2 regions of the Mariniluteicoccus endophyticus genome follow, and region 1 is predicted to be linked to the other one. Evidence: riboswitches for the same ligand, from Rfam matches in the RefSeq annotation. Region 1 holds a riboswitch; the other holds the start of a gene.
The links. Region 1 has a riboswitch for thiamine pyrophosphate ahead of ACYVGD_RS14025 (ECF transporter S component). Riboswitches for the same ligand answer to the same signal wherever they lie in the genome.
Positions count from the first base shown of each region.

Region 2: another riboswitch for thiamine pyrophosphate. It lies ahead of thiC (phosphomethylpyrimidine synthase ThiC); the one in region 1 lies ahead of ACYVGD_RS14025 (ECF transporter S component).

Region 1 covers NZ_BAAGXC010000030.1:42,174-46,584, reverse strand. Annotated here, with positions in the region: gene ACYVGD_RS14035 (hypothetical protein) at 1-596, shown strand, start outside; gene ACYVGD_RS14030 (MFS transporter) at 691-1,893, opposite strand; TPP riboswitch at 1,979-2,083, shown strand; gene ACYVGD_RS14025 (ECF transporter S component) at 2,118-2,750, shown strand; gene ACYVGD_RS14020 (ABC transporter ATP-binding protein) at 2,756-4,246, shown strand; gene ACYVGD_RS14015 (energy-coupling factor transporter transmembrane component T family protein) at 4,243-4,411, shown strand, end outside.
Region 2 covers NZ_BAAGXC010000023.1:94,182-98,592, reverse strand. Annotated here, with positions in the region: gene ACYVGD_RS12330 (MFS transporter) at 1-279, opposite strand, end outside; gene thiC (phosphomethylpyrimidine synthase ThiC) at 333-2,075, opposite strand; TPP riboswitch at 2,076-2,186, opposite strand; gene thiD (bifunctional hydroxymethylpyrimidine kinase/phosphomethylpyrimidine kinase) at 2,265-3,032, shown strand; gene ACYVGD_RS12315 (alpha/beta fold hydrolase) at 3,322-4,411, opposite strand, start outside.

The DNA.
Region 1 (4,411 bases):
TGCTGCCGCTGGCGGCATGCGGTCAGCAGACCGGCTCTCAGCCGTCCGGAACCCAGGCCCCCGCAACCCAGACCCCCGCAACCCAGGCCCCCGCCACGTCGCAGCCGGACGAGCCGACGTCGGTCCCGCCCGCCGGGGACGCGACGGTGACGCCGACCCCGCGTGCGTCGGGTGGTCCCGCGCCGAAGGCAATGGTCAAGGGGACGCTCGTCGACTACCGGCCCACCGGTGACGCGGGCGCGGAGGTGCGTACGGACGCCGACGCGGACCGGTTGGGCGATGCCCCGGCCGACTTCCGCGCCTACCTGAAGACTCGGCTGGCGGAGCAGGTCGCGGAGGTGGGTGCCGAGTGCAGACCCAGCGTGGGTGTCACGCTCGTCGACACGCGCGGCTTTGCGACCGGCAACGTGTCCGGTTGCGGTGGCGCAGCAGTCGCCTGGGCGAAGGTCGACGGCACGTGGCGCGAGGTCTGGGGAGGCCAGGAGCTGGCCCCGTGCGGCCCCTTCCGCGAGGTGAGATTCCCCGCCGAGGTCTTCCGCGAGGGGCTCGGCGCGTCGTGCTTCGACAACGGTCAAGAGGTCACGTACGCCCCCTGACCCAACCCCGAGTCCCCACAACAGGCCGAGAACTCCACAACAGGTCGTGCAACGCCTGTTGTGGAGTTTTCGGCCTGTTGTGCGTGGCGGGAGGTCAGACGCGACGGCGGGGGATGAACCGGGGCGTCCAGTACGCCATCCAGGCCGCGCCGACCAGTCCGATGGCGCCGATCACGGCCAGGGCGGCCCCGAGGGATGCGGTGGCGATCACGGCGCTGGCCAGCGCAGGAGCGGCCAGGTTGCCGGTGGCGGCCACGGACTGCCACCAGCCGAGGAACCGGCCGCGGCCCTCGACCGGTGCGAGGTCGACGCCGATGGTCTTCACGATGCCCGAGCCGACACCGTCGCCGAGCCCGACGACCAGGGCGCAGATCACGAACCAGGTGGGACCGGTCGACTGCGGCAGCGCCACGAGACCCGCGGCCATGAGGACCAGGGACGTCACCACGACCGGCATGCGCCCGAGACGGTCGAGCGCGATGCCGGCCGGCCAGAACAGGAGCAGCTCGAACGCCGCGGCGATCCCGACGACGAGCGCGACGAGGTGGTCGGACAGGTGCAGACCGCGTGCACCCCACAGCGGGATGAGCGTCTCCTTGGCCGTGCGCAGCGCGGCGAGGGTGATGATGCCGAGCCCGAGCAGGACCAGCCCGTGCAGCGCCCGCCGGCTCGACACCTCGGTGGGCGGGGTGGGTCTCACCGCGGAGGCCGGCGTACGCAGATGGCGCACGATCAGCGCGAGCGAGGCCGCGGAGACCAGGGCGCCCACGCCGAACACCTCGGCCGGTCCCCACAGCGCCATGATCCCGGCGGCGACGAGCGGGCCGAAGACGCGACCGATGCGCTGGGCGGCGCCGAACGTGTTCATCGCGCGCCCCAGGTGCTGCGGCGCGGCGAGGTCGGCGACGAGTCCCTGACGGGCGATGCCCCACACGGACTCGGCGAGGGCGAAACCGGTCAGCGCGGCCACCATTACCCAGCGGGCTCCCGGCAGATCCGTGGCCGTCGTCGCCCATGCCGCCAGCAGGCCGGCGATGCCTACACCGGTGGTGACCGCGAGCGCCGTCCGCTCGCCCAGCCCCTGCACGAGATAGCCGGCGGCCGCCGAGGCGACCACGGTGACGGCTCCCAACCAAGTGCCGATCAGCGCGACCTGGGCCTCGCCAAAGCCCAGCCGGAGCGCCAGCAGGATGTATGCCGGAACGAGCGCCGCGGCACCCGCCGCGAACGTGATGGTGGGCACATAGACCGGCCACAGCAGCGCGCGGAGCGTCTGGCTCGGTGTCGGGTCGGTCATGGCTCCCATTCTGCCACGGCATATATCGACGTCAAGTATCTTGACCCCAAGATAAATCCGGGTGTGGTAACCGGGGTAGTGTGTCCTCTCAGAACACGGGAGCCCGACCGGGCTGAGAGGAAGGCGCACGCCTTCGACCGTCGAACCTGATCCGGATAATGCCGGCGCAGGGAGGCCTCTAACGCCAGCGATGGCGACCCGTGCCCATGCAGGAAGGGGCACACATGTCTGAACGCACCGAACCCACCGTCGACGAGACCACGCCCGCCCACAGCGGCGGCCGCGCCTGGCGCGTCGTCGACATCGTTGTCTGCGCTGTCCTCGGCGTGGCCTGTGGTCTGATCTTCTTCGGCTGGAACTCCGTCGGCATGTCGGCCTTCACCGCGCTCGACGCGCTCACCCCCGGCATCGGCGGCCTGGCCGCGGGCGTCTGGTTCCTCGCCGGCCCGCTCGGCGGCCTCATCATTCGCAAGCCCGGCGCCGCTCTGTTCGCCGAGCTGCTCGCCGGCTTCGTCTCGATGGCGCTGGGCAACCAGTGGGGCTGGACGACCATGTACTCCGCCTTCGCCCAGGGACTCGGCGCCGAGATCGTCTTCGCGGTCTTCGCCTACCGTCGCTGGAACGTCATGGTCGCGGTGCTCGCCGGACTGCTGGCGGGCCTGGGTGCCTGGGTCAACGAGTTCATCCTCGGCAACCACGCCAAGGGTGCGGAGTTCAACGCGATCTACCTCGTCTGCACCGCCCTGTCCGGCGCGGTGCTCGCCGGCCTGCTCGCCTGGGTGCTCATGCGCGCCCTCGCGTCCGCCGGTGCGCTCAACCGCTTCGCGGCCGGCCGTGAGGCGCGGGATCGCGCCTGAGCACCATGCCGTACGCCGCCCCCGCGCCCCTCGGCGTCGCCGCGCAGGGGTGGGGCTGGCGCCATGCCGGCCGCAGCCGCTGGGCCGTCGCCGACCTCGACCTCGTCGTCGAGCCGGGGGAGCGCGTACTCCTGCTCGGTGCGTCCGGCGGGGGGAAGTCCACGCTGCTGCAGGCGCTCGCGGGCGTCCTCGGCGGCGCGGAGGAGGGCGACGAGGCCGGACGCCTGCTCGTCGGCGGCAAGCACCCCACGCGCCGCCGCGGCCAGGTCGGGCTCGTCCTGCAGGACCCCCAGTCCCAGGTCGTGCTCGCCCGCGTCGGCGACGACGTGGCCTTCGGGCTGGAGAACCTCGGCGTCCCCCGCGACGAGATCTGGCCCCGCGTACGCGCCGCTCTCGACGAGGTCGGCCTGCCCGTCGACCTCGACCGGTCCACCAGCGCGCTGTCTTCGGGACAGTTGCAGCGGCTCGCGATCGCCGGGGCGGTGGCGATGGACACCGCCCTGCTGCTGCTCGACGAGCCCACCGCCAACCTCGACGACGCGGGCGTGGCCGAGGTCCACGACGCCGTCGCCCGCGTGGTCGCCGACCGCCGCACCACCCTCGTCGTCGTCGAGCACCGCGTCGAGGGCTGGCTCGACCTCGTCGACCGCGTGGTCGTCCTCGCCCCGGGCGGCGGCCTCCTGGCCGACGGGCCGCCGGAGCGCGTGTTCGCCGATCACCGCGACGCCCTGCTCGCCGCAGGTGTCTGGGTGCCGGGTGCGCCCGTCCCGCTCGACCCCCTCCCCGCCCCGACCGCAGACCCCGAGGTGCTCCTGACCGGTCACGACCTGACCGTCGGCCACCACGGGGTCCCCGCCCGCACCGACGCCCACGTCGCCGTCGCCGCGGGTTGTTCGACCGTCGTCACCGGGCCCAACGGCTGCGGCAAGACCACGCTCGCCCTCACGCTGGCCGGGCTGCTCCCGCCGGTCGCGGGTCGCGTCGAGGCGGCCGTACGCCTGAGGCCGCCCGGCCGCCGTATCGGCTGGTTCCGGCGTACGCCCGACCGAGCCGTCGACCCAGCGCGCTGGGCCTCGCGCGACCTGCTGACCCGCATCGGCACCGTCTTCGCCGAGCCGGAGCACCAGCTCGTCGCCACGACCGTGCGCGAGGAGCTGGCCGTCGGCCTGCGGGCGCTCGGCCGCACCGACGTGACCGCCCGTGTCGACGAGCTGCTCGCCATGTTGCATCTCGAGGGTCTCGCTGGCGCCCACCCGTTCACGCTGTCCGGCGGCGAGAAGCGGAGGTTGTCCGTCGGCACCGTGCTCGCCACCGCCCCCGAGCTCGTGTTCCTCGACGAGCCGACGTTCGGACAGGACCGCTCCACCTGGCTCGACCTCGTGCGGCTGGTCCAGTCGCTCGTTGCCGACGGCCGCACCATCGTGTCGGTCACCCACGACGAGCGCTACCGCGCGCTGCTGGGCCAGCGCCGCCTCGCCCTGGAGGTCCAGGGATGACCGCGCTCGACCGGCTCAACCCCGTCACCCGCATCGGCATCGCCGTGGTGCTGTCGCTGCCGCTGGTGCTGACTCTCGACTGGTTGTCGGCCACGGTGGCGCTCGTGCTCGTCGTCGTGGCCGCACTGGCCTGCGGGTTCGGCCCCCTGCGGATCGCGCGGTGCG
Region 2 (4,411 bases), on a different contig from region 1:
GGTGCCGGCGATGGCCATGGTGGTGGTCCTTGTACGCCCGAGGTGGTCGGCGAACCGGCCGAACACGATGCCGCCGACGGGACGCCCGAGCAGCATCGCCATGACGACCAGAGCCCCGGTCATCGCGGTGGCGTGCCCACCCGCCACCGTCTTCAGCGCCGGCGCGAGCGCCAGCAGCGGGAGGAAGATGTGGAGCTGGTCGACGAAATTGCCGACCACGCCACCGCGGAGCGCGGCCCGTCCCTCCTCGGGCAGCGCTCGCCCGAGCCTCTCACCCACCTGTTCTTCGATCTCCGAGCCAGGCGGCTGGCGGCCAGGACGAGGAGTCCCGCTCACCGACCCGCCTGGACGGCGTCGCCACCGTCACGTGCGGTCTGCGCGTCCAGGTACACGCTGGAGCCCAGCTCCACGAACTGCTTCGACTTGGCCTCCATCTCCTTGGCGAGCTGTGAGTCGGCGTACTGGTCCCGGATGTCCTGCGAGATGCGCATCGAGCAGAACTTCGGGCCGCACATCGAGCAGAAGTGGGCGGTCTTGGCCGGCTCGGCGGGCAGGGTCTCGTCGTGGTAGGCGATGGCGGTGTCCGGGTCGAGCGACAGCGCGAACTGGTCGTGCCAGCGGAACTCGAAACGGGCCTTCGACAGGGCGTCGTCGCGGACCCGCGCGCCCGGGTGGCCCTTGGCGACGTCGGCGGCGTGGGCGGCGATCTTGTAGGTGATCACGCCCGTCTTGACGTCGTCGCGGTTCGGCAGCCCCAGATGCTCCTTGGGCGTGACGTAGCAGAGCATCGCCGTGCCGTGCTGGGCGATCACCGCCGCACCGATCGCCGAGGTGATGTGGTCGTAGCCGGGCGCGATGTCGGTGACGAGCGGGCCGAGCGTGTAGAACGGCGCGCCGTGGCACCAGTCCTGCTGGAGGCGTACGTTCTCCTCCACCAGGTCGAGCGGCACGTGACCGGGGCCCTCCACCATGACCTGCACGTCGTACGCCCAGGCGCGCTGCGTGAGCTCGGCCAGCGTACGCAGCTCCGACAGCTGGGCCTCGTCGTTGGCGTCGGCGACCGAGCCCGGACGCAGGCCGTCACCCAGCGAGAACGCGATGTCGTAGCGGGCGAAGATCTCGCACAGCTCGTCGAAGTTCTCGTAGAGGAAAGACTCCTTGTGGTGGGCGAGGCACCAGCCGGCCATGATCGAGCCGCCGCGGGAGACGATGCCGGTGACGCGGTTGGCGGTCAGTGGCACGTAGCGCAGCAATACACCGGCGTGGATCGTCATGTAGTCGACGCCCTGCTCGGCCTGCTCGATGACGGTGTCGCGGAAGATCTCCCACGTCAGCTTCTCGGCCTGGCCGTCGACCTTCTCCAGCGCCTGATAGATCGGCACCGTGCCGATCGGGACGGGCGAGTTGCGCAGGATCCACTCGCGGGTGGTGTGGATGTCGTCACCGGTCGAGAGGTCCATGACCGTGTCGGCACCCCAGCGGGTCGCCCACGTCAGTTTCTCGACCTCCTCGGCGATTGACGAGGTGACCGCCGAGTTGCCGATGTTGGCGTTGACCTTGGTCAGGAAGCGGCGGCCGATGATCATCGGCTCCGACTCGGGGTGGTTGATGTTGGCGGGGATGATCGCGCGGCCGGCGGCGACCTCGCTGCGGACGAGCTCGACGGCGACGTTCTCGCGCAGGGCCACGAAGCGCATCTCGGGGGTGATGATGCCCTGGCGCGCGTAGTGCATCTGGGTGACGCGGCGTCCCTCGATCGAGCGCAACGGCTGGCGTCGCTCGCCTTTCCAGGCCAGGGATGCCTCGCCGCGGCGTACCGCGGAGCGGCCGTCGTCGAGCAGGTTGCGTTCGCGACCCTCGTAGGTCTCGACATCGCCCCGGTCGACGATCCACTGCGCGCGGAACGCCGGCAGTCCGACCTCGGGGTCGGACCCCGGGCCGGACGTGCGGTAGACGTGCACGTCGGCGTTGGGCGTGCCGTCGGGCGAGTCGGCCAGCGAGATGGCCGTCACGGGCACGCTGACGTCGCCCTCGGTGACGTGGTCGAGGCGGTGCTGGGGATGGATCTCAGACATGAGTGGATGCTCCTCATCTTCCTTCGCCGGTATGAGCCGGACAGGTTCGAACGGTCCGGGCGGCAACAGCCCGATCTCAGCCCTCTGCCGAGGACCCCCGCGTGGGTATGCGCCAACGTACGCCCCCGCGCGCCCCCGCGCAAACCCCGGATCCGTAGTGCGGGCCCTCGCGTGACTAGGCTGCCGCCCATGAGCGTGAAGCCGAGCCCCTCCCCGCGCCCGCAGCAGCCGGTGGCCCTCACCATCGCTGGCAACGACCCGTCCGGCGGGGCGGGGATCGTCCGCGACCTGCGGACGTTCGAGCAGGCCGGTGCTTGGGGGTGTGCCGTGATCACCGCACTGACGGCCCAGAGCCCCGGCCGTGTCACTGGCGTGCACGCCGTCCCACCGGAGTTCGTCGACGAACAGCTGCGTACGCTCCTCGACGACTGCCGGGTCGACGCGGTGAAGGTCGGCATGCTCGCCGCCGCTCCCCTGGTCGAGGTCGTCATCGACTGGTTCTCGCGTGTGCCGCTGGCCGATGTCCCGCGCGTGGTCGACCCCGTGATGGTCTCGACGTCCGGAGCGCGCCTGCTCGACGAGGACGCGACCGCGGCGATGCGCCGTCTGGTGCCGCTGGCATCGATCATCACGCCGAACCTGCCCGAGGCGGGCGTACTGCTCGGCGCGCCGGAGGCGACGTCGCTGGAGGAGATGTACGCCCAGGCCCAGCGCCTGCGCGACGAGCTGGGTGCCCCGCTGGTGCTGCTGAAGGGCGGCCACCTCGCCGGGCTGCCCGAGGCCGTCGACGTGCTCGCCGGCCCCGACGGCACCCACGAGTTCCGCGCGCCGTGGGTCCGCGGCACGAGCACCCGCGGAACCGGCTGCACGCTGTCGTCGGCGCTGGCCGCCCACCGCGTGCAGTCGCCCGACTGGCCCACGGCCGTCGAGCGCGCCAAGGCCAGCCTGGACCTCTGACCTCGCCTCGCCCCGGCCGCGGTGCGAGACGAGAACGCAGCGGGACGACGAAGGCCAACGGGACGAGGAGCTCAGACCCGCGTCAGGCGGTAGTGCACCTGGAGCACCCGCGCGCCCCACAGGTCGAGTACGTGGTCGGTGCACAGCACGCCCTCATCGTCGACGTACAGATGGAACGTCTCCTGCAGGGGCCGCGGGCCACGCTCTCAAGCGGCTGCGCGACTCGGCGACGACGTAACGGGCCGTCGAGCGCGGCCATGGACGGCATCAGCCCATCCTCCGGCCGGGTTCATGCGAGATGTCGCGCCGCGCGGTCGATGAGCCGCTGGAGGTGCTCGTTGATCTGGCCGTGGTGCTCGATGATGCCCATGTGGCCGGAATCGGGCAGCACCAACGTCTCGGCGCCGGGCAGAAGCTCGATGATCCTCTCGACGTGCTGCACCGGCAGGATCACGTCCTCCTCGCCACCGACGACGCTCGTCTCGACACGGGCGAGCGTGTCGAACGCAGCCTCACCGTCGAACTCGGCGAACCCCGGGTAGAAGTCGGCGATCACCTCCATGGGCGTCTCTGCGACCATCTGCGACATGAAGTCGACGTAGGAGGCTGGCACGTCGGACCCGTACGACATGTTCTTGGTGGCCACGAAACCGAGGTCCATCGTGGCGCGGCGTGACCGCTCGACCATGCCGGGGGCGCGGTTCATGATGCCGAGCAGGCCGGGCGCGATGCGGGAGAACACCGAACCGGGGATGCCCGGGACGATCGAGTGCTGCGACAGGCCGCCCGACGACGTGGCGACGAGCCCGACGCCCATGACCTTGGTGCCGAACAGGTCCGGCCGGTCGATCGCCAGCTGTTGGATCGTCATGCCGCCCATCGAGTGGCCGATCAGCACGACCGGCTCGTCGGCCTCTGTCGTGGCCTCCAGCACCTGCAACAGGTCCTTCGACAGCTGGGAGACCCGCGACAGCGTGCTCGACGAGCGGCCCGAGCGCCCGTGGGAGCGCTGGTCGTAGAGGACGATCTTGTGGCGGCCGCGCAGGTAGGCCCGCTGGTAGTGCCAGCAGTGCATCGACAGCACGTAGCCGTGGACCAGCACCACCGTCAGGCCCGGCTCGACCGCCCCGATCGGGGCGTACTCGTCGAACTCGTCGACCTCGACATGGAGGCCGACCCCGTCGGGCGTCACCACATCGGGCCCGGACCCGCGCAGGGAGAAGAACGGGTGCCCGCCGATCTCCAGGGGTTCGGGATGGCGCCGCAGCATGCGACGTCGCTCGATCTCGAGGCCGCCCGCCGCCGCACCCGCGGCGAGGGCCGTCACCCCACCCACGACCCCGAGCCCCTGCGCGATCTTCGACGGGTTCGGCCTGCGG